DNA from 4 places in the Paenibacillus sp. FSL H3-0286 genome. Region 1 is predicted to be linked to each of the others. Evidence: riboswitches for the same ligand, from Rfam matches in the RefSeq annotation. Region 1 holds a riboswitch; each other region holds the start of a gene.
The links. Region 1 has a riboswitch for cyclic di-AMP ahead of MHB37_RS26575 (TrkH family potassium uptake protein). Riboswitches for the same ligand answer to the same signal wherever they lie in the genome.
Positions count from the first base shown of each region.

Region 2: linked by a shared signal. The riboswitch ahead of MHB37_RS10795 (KamA family radical SAM protein) and the one ahead of MHB37_RS26575 (TrkH family potassium uptake protein) in region 1 are both predicted to bind cyclic di-AMP.
Region 3: linked by a shared signal. The riboswitch ahead of MHB37_RS00190 (3D domain-containing protein) and the one ahead of MHB37_RS26575 (TrkH family potassium uptake protein) in region 1 are both predicted to bind cyclic di-AMP.
Region 4: linked by a shared signal. The riboswitch ahead of MHB37_RS00540 (C40 family peptidase) and the one ahead of MHB37_RS26575 (TrkH family potassium uptake protein) in region 1 are both predicted to bind cyclic di-AMP.

Region 1 is NZ_CP150285.1:5,958,335-5,962,891, forward strand. It holds gene MHB37_RS26570 (TrkA family potassium uptake protein) at 1-125, opposite strand, end outside; gene MHB37_RS26575 (TrkH family potassium uptake protein) at 139-1,497, opposite strand; cyclic di-AMP (ydaO/yuaA leader) riboswitch at 1,562-1,737, opposite strand; gene MHB37_RS26580 (CPBP family intramembrane glutamic endopeptidase) at 2,060-3,736, shown strand; gene uvrC (excinuclease ABC subunit UvrC) at 3,825-4,557, opposite strand, start outside.
Region 2 is NZ_CP150285.1:2,518,569-2,523,125, forward strand. It holds gene MHB37_RS10785 (DinB family protein) at 1-104, opposite strand, end outside; gene MHB37_RS10790 (helix-turn-helix transcriptional regulator) at 188-1,099, opposite strand; gene MHB37_RS10795 (KamA family radical SAM protein) at 1,233-2,408, opposite strand; cyclic di-AMP (ydaO/yuaA leader) riboswitch at 2,542-2,683, opposite strand; gene MHB37_RS10800 (helix-turn-helix domain-containing protein) at 2,732-4,399, opposite strand; gene MHB37_RS10805 (ABC transporter substrate-binding protein) at 4,539-4,557, opposite strand, start outside.
Region 3 is NZ_CP150285.1:40,638-45,194, reverse strand. It holds gene rsmA (16S rRNA (adenine(1518)-N(6)/adenine(1519)-N(6))-dimethyltransferase RsmA) at 1-599, opposite strand, end outside; gene rnmV (ribonuclease M5) at 596-1,147, opposite strand; gene MHB37_RS00190 (3D domain-containing protein) at 1,324-2,490, opposite strand; cyclic di-AMP (ydaO/yuaA leader) riboswitch at 2,776-3,005, opposite strand; gene MHB37_RS00185 (TatD family hydrolase) at 3,204-3,974, opposite strand; gene MHB37_RS00180 (HD domain-containing protein) at 4,026-4,557, opposite strand, start outside.
Region 4 is NZ_CP150285.1:111,502-116,058, forward strand. It holds gene MHB37_RS00520 (hypothetical protein) at 1-156, shown strand, start outside; gene MHB37_RS00525 (4a-hydroxytetrahydrobiopterin dehydratase) at 385-672, shown strand; gene MHB37_RS00530 (cytochrome c) at 754-1,110, opposite strand; gene MHB37_RS00535 (GNAT family N-acetyltransferase) at 1,238-1,723, opposite strand; gene MHB37_RS00540 (C40 family peptidase) at 1,913-2,404, opposite strand; cyclic di-AMP (ydaO/yuaA leader) riboswitch at 2,410-2,552, opposite strand; gene MHB37_RS00545 (C40 family peptidase) at 2,915-3,343, opposite strand; cyclic di-AMP (ydaO/yuaA leader) riboswitch at 3,401-3,539, opposite strand; gene MHB37_RS00550 (hypothetical protein) at 3,758-4,557, opposite strand, start outside.

The DNA of each region.
Region 1 (4,557 bases):
ATTTCCTCCACGCGTTCTTCATGGTGGTCAATGCCGAGCACCTCGTAGCCCATTTCCATCAGCTCAAGCGCCAGGCTTGAACCGAAGCGACCTAAGCCGATTACTACAAATTGCTGTGCTTTCATTTCTAATTAACTCCTATCCAATAATTATTTTACCTTCCGGATACTTATACAGTGGTTTACCCTGTTTGGGACCGAGTGCATACGCTAAGGTTAGTGGACCTAGCCGACCTGCAAACATCGTCAGACAGAGTAGAATCTTACCGATCGCTGACAGTTCCGGAGTTAGCCCCATAGTCAGTCCTACCGTAGCAAAGGCGGAGGTCGTCTCAAACAAGATTGCCAAGAAATTACTGTCTTCAGTTGTGGAGAGTATCATCGACACAGAGGCGATTAACAACAAAGCCAGCAGCGTGATCGTTAATGCCTTGTAGATGCGCTCTTGAGCCAGCCGATAACGGAACAACACAACATCTTCCCGTCCACGCAGCATAGCAATTACAGCACCAATCATCATTGTAAAGGTTGTTGTCTTGATCCCGCCGCCCGTTGAGCCCGGAGAAGCACCAATAAACATAAGAATCACTATAAAAAATTGTGTAGCCTGCCGAAGTCCAGCAATATCTACTGTGTTCGCGCCAGCCGTACGGGGAGACACGGATTGAAAGAAGGCCGATAATATTTTACCGCCGAAATTCAGTGAACCCAGGGTACGAGTGTTAGTAAACTCAAATATAAAAATAACCAAAGCTCCGATCAGAATCAGCCCTGTGCTGGTGGACAGGACAACTTTACTATGTAGAGACAGCCTGCGGGTTACCCGAAACTCCACCAGATCTGACATTACAATAAAACCAATCCCGCCGGAGACAATCAGAAACATTACAATAATATTCACAAGCGGATCATATACATAATCAGTTAAACTGCGAAAATCCCCAAAAATATCGAACCCCGCATTATTAAACATAGACACCGCATGAAATATGCCATAATAAATCGCTTTTCCCAACGGCATATCAAAAGCCCAGCGAATAGACAGCAGCACAGCGGCACAGCCTTCTATGACAAGAGAATATATGAGGACTCTCCGGATCAGTCGCACAATTCCTTCCATAGAGCCTTGATTCATGGCTTCCTGTAGGATTAGCCTGTCCCGCAAAGATATTTTACGCTTTAACACCAGTGAAAATAGAGTGGCCATGGTCATAAAACCTAAGCCGCCGATCTGGATCAGGATCATAATTACGGTTTTCCCAAAAATCGTGAACGAAGTTCCGGTATCCAGCACAACAAGCCCTGTAACACAGGTTGCCGACGTTGAAGTAAATAATGCATCAATAAATTCCACGGAATTCCCGCTTGTGCTTGAGATGGGCAGCATAAGCAGCAGGGCCCCTATCAGAATGATCGATGCAAAACCAAGCACCAGTATCTGCGGCGGCGAGAGCTTCAGAAACTTAAATTCAGAAATCCTGCGAAACTGTGAAGCCACTTTGCTCACCTTCTTATCAAAAATTCCAACAAAAAAAGCACTGGAAAACCAATGCTGACTTGGTTCCTGCAGTAAATTAGCCTACGAGGTTAGCTGTCGGATTCGGACTGTGCAGGCTGCCCTATTCGTTCCCAGAACGAAATTCACCCCTGATGAAAGTGCCATTTATCGTGTACACTCCACTTTTCATCACTTCTTATGGTTCCCCCGTTTTCACCAGAAATTCGGCTACTATACAATTGCATACAAATTATATACGTTATTTAGTGAATTCACAAAGACACAATTAATGCTCATTCACATGAAAAAATGCGGTTTAAAGAGACTGCATCAAAAGGAGTGCCTTTTCTCATCACTTTTCCGTGTTTTCCCTGCAATTACACCGATTCTCATCATTCGTGCAGAAATGAACACGATAAAATTCATGGTATAAATTCACATGACTATTCTATACTATCTCTATTACCCATAAAAAGAACATATAATGTTTTTTGTAACCAACCAGGCACTAATACTATAATGGAACATAACATTGTCACAGTACATAACAAGGAGGCGTTACATGAATCCCGTCGGCCAGCCCTTACAGCAACGTGCCCTCTCCAAGAGGCTCATCATCTCGGGCATTATCGGTCTTATTCTATTTATTATGTTTCAGATTTCCCCTTCACTGCTTAGTAGTCCTACAGGTGAAGATACCACCGTCATTAGCAAGGCAGAAGCCCGTGATCAAGCCATATTATTCGCAGAACAAAAGCTCAACTACACCGAAGCACCAAACGATCAATGGAATGTACTTTACCAGACGGACTCTTCCTTTTATGGTTATATGTCTCGCGAGAAGCTTGTGGAGGACTACACCAAGAAAAAATTGGATCAAAAATATCCTTTTGATGTCTTTCGTGCAACGCTTACTCCTTCAGCGGAGCAAGAGCCGCAAATCATCGTTGACCTCAATATGTATAACGGTAAGATTGTCGCTTTCTCAAAGGCTGCAAAAGTTACCTCCGAAGAGGGGTCAGGCATCGCTTCCGTTGGTGCAAAAGAGGACAAGGGAGCTGACCTCACTCTAGCGCAGAAGGAGAATCTTGCTCGTCCTTGGCTTCAGGAATGGGAAGTAAATCCTGCCAAGCTACAAATTGAATCGAATACAGGAAGCCATGGGCTAGTGTATACGGATAGTACTGTTCAGGTCGGCGAATCCTTATTGCACTATTATTTTGATTTCAGTGGAGAGCAGGTATCCAGCTTTAATGCCGGATTCACTGCACCGGCTTGGCATACCTCCTACGTACAAGGACAGACCTCTTTAGCGGAAAAGCTAACATTATTCGGTTACGGTATACCCACACTGATTTTAGGAATTCTGGCACTCGTCTACAGTATTCTTAGAAGAGAGCATACTTCCTTTAAACGTGGAGTATTCCTAAGCTCAGCCTATTTTGTAATCATGATGATCAGCACCTATAATATGCTGCCTGAATCAACGGGCGAAGGGCTAGAAGCACAGATTACCTCTGTCATTATGTTTATCATTTATGCTTTGTACAGCCTGCTGATGTCCTCCTTGCTCTACTTCTCTTTAGTGGGCGGTAATGGCCTATGGCGAAAAGAGGAAGGCATGAACCCTTGGCCCCGCGCCAAAGAGCCCGGCTATGGACAATATGTGTTGGACAGTATCCGGGCTGGATACATCTGGGCTTTCGTTCTGCTAGGGGTGCAGACGGTTATGTTCATCATATTATCGTTTACCTTGCACAATTGGTCTACTACAGACGCCACCCAATCTCCTTATAACATGAGATATGCTTGGCTTCTGCCTATCGTCGCATGGCTCGCTGGTTTATCTGAGGAAGCCATTTATCGCTTTTTCGGAATTCCTATGCTGAAAAAGGTGTTCCGGAACACTTTTATCGCTTGCTTGATCACCACGCTGGTTTGGGCGTTTGGCCATACGTTATATCCGATCTATCCCATCAGCTCCCGTCCCATTGAGCTGACTGTAATCGGGCTGCTGTTCAGCTATATTTTCCTTCGTTACGGGTTTATTGCTGTCATGTTCAGCCACGTCGTGTTTGACAGCATCCTGATGGGCGCTACGCTGATCTTTATGAAGGAGAGCGTAAATGTAGGCGCGGGTATCTTCGCGATTATTATGCCGTTCATAGTCGCTTACATCGTCTATCGATTTAATCCACCACAGAAGCCTAAGCCGGTGGAGCCTTCTTCTTTGATTTAAACTAATGTGAAGACGTAATGAAATTAAAAAAGGGCATCAAAGCCGCTTTAGTCGCTGCTTTGATACCCTTTTTCTTTTGTCACCATTACTATGAGGTTGGCTCTTCATCCTTGAGCGCATCAAGAATTTGTTTTGCCAGCTTTTCTCCAATAGAAAGTGTACGGAAATCATCCACGGAGGCTTCTTTAATTTTCTTAAGCGATCCGAAATGCTTTAGCAGCGCTTTACGGCGCTTCTCACCTATACCAGGTATAGAGTCCAGCTTGGAGGTAACCATGGACTTCCCGCGCTGTTCACGGTGGAAGGTGATCGCGAACCTATGGACCTCATCCTGAATCCGCTGCAAAAGGTAAAATTCCTGACTGTCCCGGGCTAGCGCGACAGGCTCTGGCGGATCTCCAACCAAAAGCTGAGCCGTCTTATGCTTATCATCCTTAACAAGGCCGCAGACCGGAATGAATAATCCCAGCTCATTCTCCAGAATATCAATAGCAGAGGAGATTTGCCCTTTCCCTCCATCGACCACGATAAGATCCGGTATCGGAAGATTCTCCTTCAATACCCGCTCATATCGCCGCCGAATGACCTCGCGCATCGTTCCATAATCATCCGCACCCACCACCGTACGAACCTTATATTTACGGTACTCTTTTCGTGCAGGCTTACCATCAATGAAGACAACCATCGCTGAGACCGGATTAGTCCCCTGAATGTTCGAGTTATCGAACGCCTCAATACGGCTCAAGCGTTCAAGCCCCAAGCTCTCGCCTAAGCTGATCGCTGCTCCAGAGGTACGCTCTTCATCCCGTTCAATCAGCCGG
Region 2 (4,557 bases), 3.4 Mb from region 1:
ACTTCTTGACTTAGCACAGAAGGCGGGAGTTCCTTGATTCTCCCCAGGATAGTTTGGTTTGCCCATGTGTGGTATTTAAACATTTCTACTGGATAATTTGTCATTCGTACATTCTCCTTTTGAATGGTCATGGATTTGTTTTTTGTTACTGTAGTTAATATAAAAGAAGAAGTATGACATCAGACTGTCATACTTCTTCATAAAGTTTGAGTGTGTTTTGAAGCTGCTCTTTTAAAATACCTCGCAATGCAGGGGGTTCGAGGACTTCGGCGCCGCTGCCAAAACTCAGCAGAATGGACCAAAGCCAACGTGCTTCCAATGGCTTATACACAGGAATTCGCATCGTCATGCTTTTATCGGAATGAAATTCCTTGTCGACTTGATGAAACTGATCCAAAGCTTCTGCCAAAGCCTCAGGGCCTACCCGGATCACTATTTCCTCCACCTGATCTGCCCCGTTTGAACAGCCAGCCTCTTTGGGTAACTCATGTTGCGAATGAAAGGTATCCTGCGTCAGGAACAAATTCAGCATCCGGGAAAGTCGGAACTCCCGATAGTCCTGCCGTGTCCGGCAATAACCATAGATGTACCAGTTGCTATATTTAAAATGAAGCTTTACTGGTTCCATTTCACGGGTTGTACGTTCATTTTTTACACTGATGTAATCAAAACGGACAACATTTCGTTCCGATATAGCCGCACGTAAAAGAGGAAGTGCGTCAGGATCCGTACGCCGGGTTTCAAGATCCACCGCGAGACTAGAGGTCTGTGGCTCCGTTCCAATCGTTTGCAGCCGTTCAATGGTTCCTTGCGTATGCTCATCTTCAAACACGGAAGAAAGACTGTTAAGTACAGTAATCAGAGAAGTGACATCATACGAACGGAGCAGGCTTTTATCCATTTTATATCCGTCCATGATGCCATATCCACCTTTAGTACCCTGATACGATACGACCGGGATGCCAGCGGCACAAATCACATCGATATCCCTATAGATTGTTCGCTGGGAAACCTGAAACTCTTCAGCCAGCTTGGAGGCAGATAAAACTTCGTGGTTCAATAGCTTGTAGATCATAGAAATCAATCGTTCCAATTTCATGTGTGCATTCCCACCCATTAGTCCATTTCGTGTTACAGCGTGATTATATCATAGATTTTTTCGGGCTAATTTTGGGAGGGAGGAGTTTTGTTGTTGGCGATGAAGAAATATCCTATGACAGAGTCGATTAAATCTATTTACAGATTAAATCCGCAGGCTCGCCTGATAAATCATTAACAGAAATAATAGCATCGTTTTTTTTCACAGGTGGGGTCCAATATTGCTCATTCCCAGGCAGGTCATCGAACCATTCGGCGTCCTTTGGACAATCTAGAATCATAAATTTTCCGTATTCCTGATCTCTGGATTGATGGTATTTGAGATAGGCTTTTCCGTTATCAATGGCGAGAATTTCTATTTTTCCTGAGGTGTGGCTCATGGATAAGCGTACTCTTTTGCCAAGTCCTGAGGTTCTGGCTTTGGCTTCTTCTACAATTTGATAGACTTGCTCGAGCGGTAATACGAAATCTCGGTTTCCGGCTACGGGCCGGTTCACAAAGAAGTAGTAGGGTGTAACGCCAGCCCATGAAAGCCGGTCCAGTAGTTCCCCTAAAATAACGGGATCATCGTTGATGCCTTTGAGGATGGGGGTCTGATTTACGACAATTGCCCCTGCGTTGTGGAGAGCTTTAAATGCTTTTTTGGCTTCAGGTGTGATTTCACGAGGATGATTGATGTGCGCCATAACATAGATTCGTTTGTCTTCGGTAGAGTAAGTACGAATCAGCTCCAGCAGCTCTTCGTCTTCAGAGATCCGCATCGGATTAAATACGGGAATTTTGGAACCCAGTCTAATAATCTTAACATGCTCAATGCTTCTTAGATTTTCAATAATGGATCTTAGCTTCGGTGTGGAGAGAATTAAACTGTCCCCGCCCGTAAGAAGTACGTTGTTAATCTCCGGATTATTTGCGATATACTCCAAGCCCGGAGAGACATCAGCCATCGCCTCTTTCACGTCATTTCGGAACAGACGCTTACGGAAACAGTAGCGGCAATAAGCCCCGCAGACCTCGGATACAATCAGTAGTGCAGTGGTTCTATACTTGTGCTGACAACCAGGTACCACATAATTCGTGTCCTCATCGGAGGCGTCCCAGCGCCCATACTCCAGCAGTTCACCTTCGTTAGGAATAACCAGCTTACGGATGGGATCATTTGGATCATCCCAGTTAATTAAAGACAGATAGTAGTCATTTACACGAAAAACAAATTTGTCCGTAATTTCTTTCAGATTCTCTTTTTCCAGCTCAGACAACATAGCTATTTTGTTAATATCCGTGAAGTACTTTACCTTTTGCACGTACATCTCTCCTTTGTCTCGTAGTGTGAGAAATGAGGGAGCCTTAGTGTCAAAGGCCAATCTACTGCCAGCAGGGTCCAAAAAAGCACAAAAAGAGACCCTTAGCAAGGGTCTCTGGTTATGTAAATAACATGAAAAGCAGACCCATCCACTGCTGACGAGGTTAGCTGACGGACTCGGGTAAGATGGTACCCTACATTCTAATGCTCAATGATTCGCCCCAATTAACTGGTTCCCCCGCTTTTCAACTGTAAAAGTTGGAAATTAAGCGTAGATAAAGTATACCCTATCAAGTTTTGAAAAGTCAAAAGAGAATCCTAGATTCACTTTCAATTGCTAGCGCTACTTCCGCCGAGTAGTTTAGGCAACAGCGTTAGCAGCTTCTCCCGGGTTAACGCATCACTAGAGTTCCATTTGCTTCCGTCGAGCAGATAAACATGTCCTTGACGTACTGCCGGGAGATTGTTCCAAAGTGAACTGTCTAGTAATCGTTCCATCGCAGCTCGCGAGTCTTTGCGTTCCGGAATGAGCATGAAGATATGATCTCCGGCGTAGGCAGGCAGTCGTGTTGGATCAACTTCGGCGAACCCTAACTCTTCGTCCAATATGGCCTGGATCTCTTCGGTCGGTTGTAATCCACATGGGGCATAAAGCGCAGTGGAGAATCCGGACATTCCCATAGCATACAGATGATCTCCATGATCATAGACCAAAGCAGAGGCGGTTTCTCCAACTTGGAGGGTTGTCGTGTAAAGCTGCTGCCACATGGCAGCGTTTTTGATTGTGAATGACTCCAGCCATGCTTCGGCTTCGCGCTGTTTACCTAGCCAACTGCCTAGTGTCCGCATTCGTTTGTCGAGAGATGCAAATGAATCAAAGGTGAGTGTCGGAGCGATACCAGAAACTGCTCTGTAGGCTCTTTCATCACTATTTGCCAAAATGATCAAATCTGGGTTTAGGGAAGCGGTCAACTGCGGGTCCAGTGGAAACCCGACGTTGGCGAGCTTCTTAAGCCGATGTTTATAGACGCTGTTCCGGGCGAACGCTTCATCTCCACCGATAGGCTTTACGCCTAACGCGAGAAGGTCGCCAAGTGTTTCGCCATGATAGACAATACGTTTCGCTCGCTCTGGAATCTCCACCTCATGACCCGTCCAATCCTTGACGGTAAGCTTACGACCTTTCTGATGTGCATATTGTCCGGGTGTAACTCCGGTTTTTTGCCGAAAGCGGCGGCTGAAATAGTATTCGTCCGAGAAGCCGACCAGTCTGGCGATTTCCCGCAGTGGTTCAGTCGATTCCTGCAGGAATCGTTTGGAATGATTAATGCGCAGATCCGTCAGGTATTCAAGCGGCTTTTTACCCGTAAGCTGCTGAAAAATCGGTGTATATTGCCAGATTGATATTCCCGCCAGTTCAGCTAACTGCTTCACGGTGATACTCTCTGTATAATGCTCCTGAATGAATGTTATGGTCTTTTCTACGGATTCCGTAGGACTTGGCAGGTGTTTGGAAGGGTAATTATGCTCAAAAAGTAGCAGCAGCAATTCTTGGAATTTTAATTGTCGCTTGAATTGTTGTACATCATCGGTGTTATTCCTGTTCATGAGCAGGTCTTCGACTAGTCGGATTACCTTGGTGAACGGGTGCACAATTAACTCCCGTCTGCCGGAAAGCAGCTCTCCAGAATATCGTTTAGGATGCTCGGTTGTATAGATTGCTGTAAAGGTGATGAGGTAATAATACAACGTCAGCTCCTGGTTGTTCGTACTATAGGAGATTCCAGGAGATAGTAGATAACATTTATCCGTACTTAGTATCACGCTTTGATCATCGAGGTTCAATTGTCCGTTCCCTCCAGTAAATATGAGAAGGGTATAGTCCTGGGTTGTACGCGTTATAGAGCTTGAATCGGCAGCTTGAATCATCAGTTTGGCCTCGTTTAGCTGAAATAGCAGAGAGTGGAGTGGGGGGCAGGACGATGATGTATGCAGCATGGGTTCAGCCTCCGTTCATTTGGTGAGAATGATTATCAATGAATTCATTGTATATAAAAAAAAGAAGCATATCAACAGCTGTTGACATGCTTCTTGCAGTTTTTTATCAGCCTTGTGTTAAACTCTTCATCACAGAAGGTTATTTCATATTCAATAGC
Region 3 (4,557 bases), 1.2 Mb from region 1:
TGAGGGATGAATACCGTACGTGGCACGATACAGACGAGCTCAGGCTCGCTGTAGTACTGAACGGCAATGCTAAGACTTCCGTATTCCTTTCCACCTGGAGATGCAGCCATACGCTCCGCAACCTCCTTCTGAATCATTACAACGATGTTATCAAGGGGAAGCTTCTCTTCGAGCAGCTTCATCAGAATCGGAGTAGTCACATAATAAGGCAGGTTAGCAACCACACTGACCTTGTTCACAGTGGTGAAATCTTCCTTGAACATTTCCTGCAAGTTCACATTGAGGACATCATCGTTACGAACCTTAACATGGGGATAGGGGGAAAGTACGTCTTTTAATATTGGAATCAGTCTACGGTCAATCTCTACGGCAGTTACAGCACCCGCTGTTAGTGCCAGACGCTCCGTCAGCGCTCCAATTCCCGGCCCGATCTCCAGCGCCCCAGAATCGCTATCTAGTCCAGCAGCGTCTACAATCTTGTCCAAAATATTTTGATCAATCAAAAAATTCTGTCCCAGGCTTTTCTTGAACTTGAATCCATAACGTTGAATAATCTCTTTGGTCCGTTTTGGAGTCGAAATTTCCTCTCTACCACTCATGAAGTAATGCCTCCCTGATCAATTTGGGCGAGAGCCCCGGCAAATTCCTCCCGCGTAATCCCAAACATCGCCAGCCGCTTGTACAGCTGTTTGCCGTTACAATATCCGATTCCAAGCAAATTACCAAGCGCCATACGTCTTTCAGCAGCCCGAGGGTGTACAAGCATTCCAGCGGCCATAAGATCATCAATACCAATCAAAGCAGGTGCTCCTTCAAAAGAGGTATGTACATTACGCAGCGCATGACGAATCGCCTCTGGCGATGCATTCTCTACACCGATATCCCCTTTTCGAGTTGCGTCCTTCTCTGGAATAAAAGCATGCTTGCAGCCCGGCACCTTCGCTGAAACGATTTTACGAATTCGCTCCCCAGCATGGTCCGGGTCCGTAAGAATAATAACCCCTCTACGTTCCATAGCAAGCGCGATCTTAGCAATTACAGTCCGGTTTACAGCAGAGCCGCCTGTCTCAATGGTATCCGCTTCTACAGCACGCTTAATGGCTACGGTATCGCTTTTGCCTTCAACGACGATTAATTCCTTAATCATATTTCTTGACTCCTTCCAAAAAAAGCAAAAAGAAGAGGATTCGCTCCTCTTCTTTTGGTTAAAGAATGTATAAGTGATGAGCGGTTGCTCTGCGATCAACGAAATGATCATCCAGCGTTCCTTAACGGTTATCATCACTATAGCTTATCAAAGGATTTTTTGCAAAAGCTTCAGTTCTAGTTAAGCTCTGGTTTCACAGGTCCAATCACATAAACGGTACGTGATTTACGGCCGAAATTACGAGCATGGCTCAGGGAATCATAATAGACATCCACTTTATTGCCTTTAATGGCACCGCCAGTATCCTCTGCACGGCGGAATCCAAGCCCATCGATATAAACCCACCAGCCAATAGGAATTACATTCGGATCTACTGCAATTGTACGACCTTCCGTTACGCGTGTTCCGGAGGCAGTTTTAGTACCTATCCCTGGCTCTTCTGACGAATAAGCTGTCATGGAGACGTTCTTAATCATCTTCTTGTACTCAAAGTCTACGCCAGCCTTGCTTGTGACGTTCTTAGTCTTAGCGCTAACTTTAGTCGTTTTGGAGGTAGTGCTTGATTTGGAAGTTGTTGTAGCTTTAGCAACTACAGTAGGCTTAGGAAGTGCTTTAGTACCAACGGCAATGATCTTATCTTTTGTTACCGTTTGTACTTCCTTGCCGATCATGCGCATAGAGGCCAGTTCTCCGTCTTGATAGATCTTTTCAATATGCTGAACCATGACGCCTGGTTTGCCTGCCTGTGCCACTCTAACTGTTCCCACAGTAAGGGAGGGATCTGCTGTCTTAATAACACGGAAAGGTAAGTTAGTTGTTCGCTGTACCGTTTGCTTGTTGATACGAACGATCTTAATCTCCATGTCAGCAGAGATGGTGGTGTCTAACGAAGGAAAAATCTTATCATAGCCTTCTAGGTTGATACCCAGTTTGTCAATCGCTTGACCGATAGTGTCTTCGGTCGTATATAACGTTTTTGTTGCTCCGTCCGCAGTAAGGCTAAATTTCTGCGCACGATTGATAACGACACGGTCACCGTCTTTTATTTCATCACTCAGACCTAAAGATAATTCATCATGCGGCTGCAGCGAAATTTGCTCTTTCTCCAACACATCACCAAGAAGTGCTTCTCGCGTTTCAAGTGTCTGTGTTTGCCCGTCTATTACTAAAACTAATTGTTTATTACTTTGACCGTGTACGTACAGCAGAATTAACAGCGCGATTGCGATTGAAATCACACCTGCAAGTAAAAGTACGCGAGTATTTACTTGCTCCCACCGTAATGCGAAAGACCTGCTGGATGACTGCGAATCATGGGATACCTCTGGTTGGAATAAGCCCATTCTCTCCATCCTCCTTACATAGCCTCGTCGTCAATTTGTATATCATGAGGACTGAATTTCTTTGACGAAACTATTTGAGATTGTCACAGGATACGCACGTATTAACTTAGCGTCTCCTGCTCATGGATCGCCTGCTCGGCACAGCTACTCCCACACCTGTTATATAACAGTATGCGGGCAACATTCAGTTTATTCAAAAATAAAGAAGCCTAAAAAGAGTTCTCTTGAGGACTCTTTCGTGGCTTCTCCGATGTCAGAATACGCGGGAATGTTTGTGCACGAGGTTGCCTCTCTTACTTGCGCTTACGGGGTTAGCTGTCGGGTTCGGACGAAAGAGAGACGCCCTATTTCAGGTCACCCGCTCACGGCGGTTGCCCTTAAATTCACCCCAAAGACCACGTGAAGAAATCAAATATTGTTCTGCGGCAATTCCTAGTCGTATTCAAGATACAGGCATGCGGCAGTTCAATATTGGTTCCCCCGTTCTCCATACGGAGACTCAGCGAGACGATCCATGAATCAATGGCTGTCACAATAACAACAGCTCACATCACTGAAAAGATGATATCCTGTTTTGATGCATGTTGTAAAGGACGATTCAACCACGTTTACGCAAATATATGGTTAAAATATTGTAATAATCAGCCGTTTTTATATTAAAAAAGTTTAATATATCGGCCATTCTCTATTTTTCACCCGTTTTACTCCTGTTTTCAGACAATCCCAAATCGTTCCAGTGCGTTCGCATACGTAATTTTAGCCAATTCTTCCCATGTTAACCCTTTAATTTCAGCCGCAGCCTCTGCTACTAACTTCACATGAGCACTCTCATTTCGCTTGCCTCGGAAGGGGTGTGGAGTCAAATATGGAGCGTCTGTTTCGATCAATAATCTGTCCAATGGCGTCTGTGCAAGCACCTCTTTAGGCACTCTGGCATTTTTGAACGTGATCGGTCCTCCAAATGACAAATGAAATCCTAGGTCTAGACACATTTTTGCGGTTTCCCAGCTGCCTGAGAAAGAATGCATTACGCCACCAATTTCATTTGCTTTTTCCTCCCGTAAAATCCGTACGACATCTTCATGGGCATCACGGTCATGTATACAGATTGGCATTTTTAGTTCACGGGCTAGTCCAATTTGTTTGCGGAAGACCTCCTGCTGCACATCCTTGGGAGAGGTATCCCAATAATAATCCAACCCAATCTCTCCGATGGCCACCACTTTCTCATGGCTGCAAAGAGAGGCGATCCAATCGAGGTCCCCCTCTTTCATATCAATCGCATCCTGTGGATGCCAGCCCACCGCTGCATAAATATAATCATAAGATTCAGCCAGCTTCATCGTTGAAGGGATCGTTTCCCGATTAAATCCAATATTGATCATCTTGCTAACTCCGGCCTCTACTGCACGAGCTATAACTTCCTCGCGATCCTCGTCGAATTGAGGCGCATCTAAATGTGTATGTGTGTCGAACAGATACATTTTAAAGCTCACTCCTTGTTGTTTTTATCAATAGTTCCATAAATATTTGTATTATTTTGCAAAAATCTCTGCTACAGAAGAGGGCAACCGTGTAAGGGCTTTTTTCAGCTTATCCTGTGGGAAATATAGGTGATATCTGCCACGATGAATTCCGCTTATTGAGCGCACAATATCCGATACCTCTGAAATTTCCCGCAATTGCTCATTGCGATCAAGCAGTAAAATTTGATTATTGTCGAAGGCTGCTCCTGGACGGAACACATCATAAGGCAAATCTGTCGGATAATCAATCTCTAAGTCATATTCTGGGTTAAGTCCCGCTCCCGCAAAACTGCTGCGGATTTCCGTAATCATATCTGTATCCAAATTCTCGATCTCTACATATTTATACAGTTTACGATGAATAAAACGGGTACACAAGTCGCTTAATAACTCATCTTCTTCAAGTGTCCATTGCATAAAAGCAGTCTGTACCAGTGCCTCATCAAGCATTAAATATTGCTTCACTGTTACTTCTCCTCGAAAGAGATCTTCTAGCGGAGCGATCATAAAGCGAAATTTGTACTCCTCTTGGAACAATTCT
Region 4 (4,557 bases), 1.2 Mb from region 1:
GAGGTATGGGAAGCATTGGCTGAGGATCTTTTCTTCGCGCTGGGTAATGAACCTATGATTGAAGTGGGGAGCGGCGTAATTATTTACGATAAGGACACGCATCGCATTAATATTTTAGTTGGCGAAGAGGATTTGGCTTCAGTGGTTTTGATTTAGGCAGAGGAGACGTCTGGACGTAATTTGCCCGTAGTTAGTAGCCCGTGTTAAAATTGATAAAGCCGAGTTATAATCGCTGGGATTTGTGAATACATTAAATCGAAAATATCGCCTTTATCCTGGCACATCCCTTGGACCTCAGAAGCTAAGGGATGTTTTGTTTAACGCCTAAGTCATGTAAAGGGAACTGCGCACTTTACTGCAATTTTTTGTAAGGGAGGAAACGAATTGTTATTTACGGAAGAGGAACTGCGTGAGGAGATCACCAAGCTGGAGGGATGGAAGCTGGATAATAATGTTATGGTGCGAAAATATATGTTCAGCCAATATATGAAGGGCATTGCGTTCGTTGATGAAGTAGCCACGATTTCAGAAGCCTTCGATCATCATCCACATATTACGATTGATTATAAAACTGTTACCCTGCGACTTGAATCTAATGAAGAAGATGGGATTACGGCTCTAGATCTTCGAGCGGCGCATGAATTTAATGAAGCCTTTGAAAAAAATCATTAGTTTAGCCAAAATCATAAAATAAACGCCCGTGCATAGATAGTCACCTATCTCATACACGGGCGTTTTTAGTTGCTTGATGGGTTACTTTTTCTCTGAGAGCCAGAGTGCGACGTTGGCGATCTCTTCAGGGGCTAGCTTCTCCTTAAAGGAAGGCATTTGACCACGTCCTTTGGTGACGATGCTGTAGATTTCCTCAGCGTCATGCTGGCCGCCTTCATTCTGAAGACTTGGTCCAACTCCACCTTGAAGCTGATCGCCGTGACAGGTGATACAGCTGGCTTTCACGGTTGCTTCTGCCTTTGCTGCGTCCAGTTGAACTACCGGCATCGTGGGCTTATTTTCTTCCGCTACCTCTTCTTTACCCGGAAGTGTAAACATGAGTACTACCGCAAAGGCACAGGCGGCAAAAAACAAACCGCTCATGATCCATTTCTGCATCCCAATTCGTCCCTTCTATGTAAGCTGCTCCCTACATTATAGCTTATGGTGAAGCGTTATCATAGGGTTTGTGACAAAAAAATGAACGAGAATACAATCATTCTTATGAAATATCTGGTATTTAATATCATTTGTCATAGACCATGCAATAAAAAGGTTTGTCTCCTGTAGGTGTGCGGCGTTCATACGTATCTGTAATCGTAAATCCACATTTTTGATAAGTTCGAATGGCGCGTTGGTTCCAGGTCAGGACTTCTAGATCTATCTCTCGATCAGGATAACGACTCAAGGCTGTCTGGACGATGGCATCTACGAATAGTTTGCCTAAACCATGGCCGCATAGATCGGGGCGCATCCCAACTCCTAAACGGACGACTCCTTCCATCGGGAACAACTGTGCGAATCCGCACAAAACCTCTTGTTCATTTAATATGGAGATATATTGTTCCTCCCGGAGCTGCGGATCACCAAACTCGATGCCAAGAGCCTGCATCTGCTCCCACGGCATCCAGCCATAAATATTATATGGGGGCGTATAGCTCCACTTACAAATAGCTTCTCCGTGAATTGCCTCCATAGGAACAACATGAAAAGTTACCGAGGGATTTATCATAAAGTCAACGATCTCCTTTCACGAGGACATTGCTATATTACTAATTATATACAAAATGGGGGAGGTTCGACTCAGAAACTTTATATGAGAGGAATGTTTTACAAATTATGAGAGGGGTAAATAAGTAATAAGACAAAAAAACAAGCTCTCCTCCAAGAGTTACCTTGGAAAAGAGCCTATGTACGTTACTTATTGCACATCATCATTGTCTTCCGATTCAGCAGCAACCGATTGATAAGCGTCTGTGCTCATAATGCGCTTGGCACCAACGTAGCGTTTCACGTAGTAGCTATCACTCAGAGAGCTAATCGTAACACCGCGTGAGGTAGAAGCGTGTGCGAACTTACCTTCACCGACATAAATGCCGACATGGGAGACACCTTTGCCACTTGTATTGAAGAATACAAGATCTCCGGCTCTTATATCATCACGGGAGATTGCTGTGCCCATTTGATATTGGGAACCTGATTGGTGTGGAAGGTTAATGCCAATCTTATCAAACACATACATTGTAAATCCGGAGCAATCAAATCCGTTAGTGGATATACCGCCGGATACGTATTTAGTACCGATGGCCTTGTCAATCACTTTATCCATTTTGGAATCTGCGAAAGCGCTTCCTGCTCCGATGGTGAGGATGATGGAAAAGCTTAGTACTGCTGCTGCTAACTTCTTCTTCAAAAGTGTATACCCCTTCCAAATGCCTACGAGGTTAGCTTAAGGGTTCGGTTGAAGGTCCCCTATGACCCCTCTATATAATGGAGGTCAATTCACCCAAAGTTGGTTCCCCCGTTTTCCTAATAGTTAGGAAACTCGGCTCATACTGTTGATTAGGATTAGCTTGTAATCAATACATGACAAAACCTTTGTAAATAACAACTTAATGATTACAAAAATGTTACTAAAATCTCACTGCGCTAATTGTAACAAACAGAAAGCCGCTTGGCAATCGTTTTTAACATATTAATGCAGAAAAATTGGCATTTTTACGGTAGAAAGGCATATGTAAGCGTTAATAATGACCTAATTTTTAATATAATTGCAATTTTTATCAAATAAACATGTTTCAATTGGGCTCTATTAGTGTAAAAATATATTATGGAAAAAAGAAAAACCCGAATTTGATTACGGGAATAATCAGATTCAGGTTCATATAGTTGTAATTATGAGGTTATAGTTGTGAGGAAGGTTTCAATCGAAGGCTACAGCTTGATAAGCTGAAGTACTCATTACTCTTTTAGCGCCAACATAACGATTGGCCCAGTAGGCCTGACTGAGTGAAGTGATGGTCACTCCACGCGAAGAGGACGATTGTGCGAATTTTCCGTTTCCAACATAAATGCCGACATGGGATACTCCATTGCCAAGTGTGTTAAAGAACACTAGATCACCAGAACGCAGATTGCTTTTGGATACAGCAGTTCCAACGCTATATTGAGCTTTTGATGTACGAGGTAAAGTAAGACCCACATTCTTGAATACATATTTTGTAAATCCAGAGCAATCAAATCCGGCAGTGCTTGTACCTCCGGTTTTATAGGCAACTCCAATAGTCTTTGAGATTACAGTGTCCATCTTAGAGTCGGCAAAGGCGCTTCCTCCACCAATAGATAATGCCATTACAAGTCCTAGCGCCGCAGCGACGCATTTTTTTCTTAAATTATGTCTTTTCAAAAGATGTACTCCTTCCAAGGCCTGCGAGGTTAGCTTAAGGGTTCGGTAGAAGATTCCCTATGATCCCTGTAAAGCGAGATCAATTCACCCAAAATATGGTTCCCCCACTTCCCGGTGCAAAGGAATTAGGCGTGTTAAGCACCAAGAGAATGACGTTTCGACAGTTACACTTACGATAAATACATTTAGTTATGTAGGAATCGTTTCAATTGATTACAAAATTGTTACTAATAGCACAGGACTTATTGTAACAGAGCTTTTATGATTTTGCAAATACTCTTAAGTTATCCGTAATGAGAAAAAGTCCCAGCTCCTGAATACAGGAATTGGGACCTTTTTATTATGTCAAATAAGGTTAATTTATTGTGGAAATGCTTTGCTACACCATAGATGATATTGTGCAGAGATTCCCCACATTTTTAAGAGCGTAGAAGGTAGTGGTGAGATTTGCCGTATTATAAGTGCCGGCAGGCCGGGACAGAACAGACCCGTCAGTCCGCACACTAGCAGTAAGAGCAAGCCTCCCGCACCAAGTACAATGGAAACACCTATAGCAGGAATCAGTGACCGCAAGCAGATGAACAGTGAGGAGAACATTCCTGTACCGCCGGTGTAACCAAACTGCATATATAGAAGAAACAGGTGCACGATAAAAATATATATAAGCCATGCCAATACGTATGGTACTAAATGAAGTAACAAAGTGTAGTTAAACAAAGAGGATAAGAACAGCCCGTACATTTTTGGAGCAAGCCAGTAAAGCGGCAGCAGGGTCAGCACCCATTCGATTAGGCTAAAGACTAAGACAGGTAGTCCATAGATCTTCATGCCGGGGAAAAAGAACAGCCCGCGCTCGCCCTTTCGCTCCTGGTGCAGCTCATGCAGCAATCCTGCCCTTATGAAAGGAGAAAGCAGAAGTCGCAAGACAACAAGTCCTAGAAGCATCCATAACCAAGTGCGTATCGCAGGGTCAGTATTCAAGCTGAACTGTCCCTCGATATAATACAACAGTCTGCCCATACCGCTGCCGCCGGCGTCTTTATCTGGATAGCGCAGTAGAATTGGAATAATAGCAGATCGGATGAAACCATACATAAAGTAGCCCCAGAGCAGTCGGTAGATGAAGAGCAGAATTAAAATATAAAATTGCTCCTTCATGC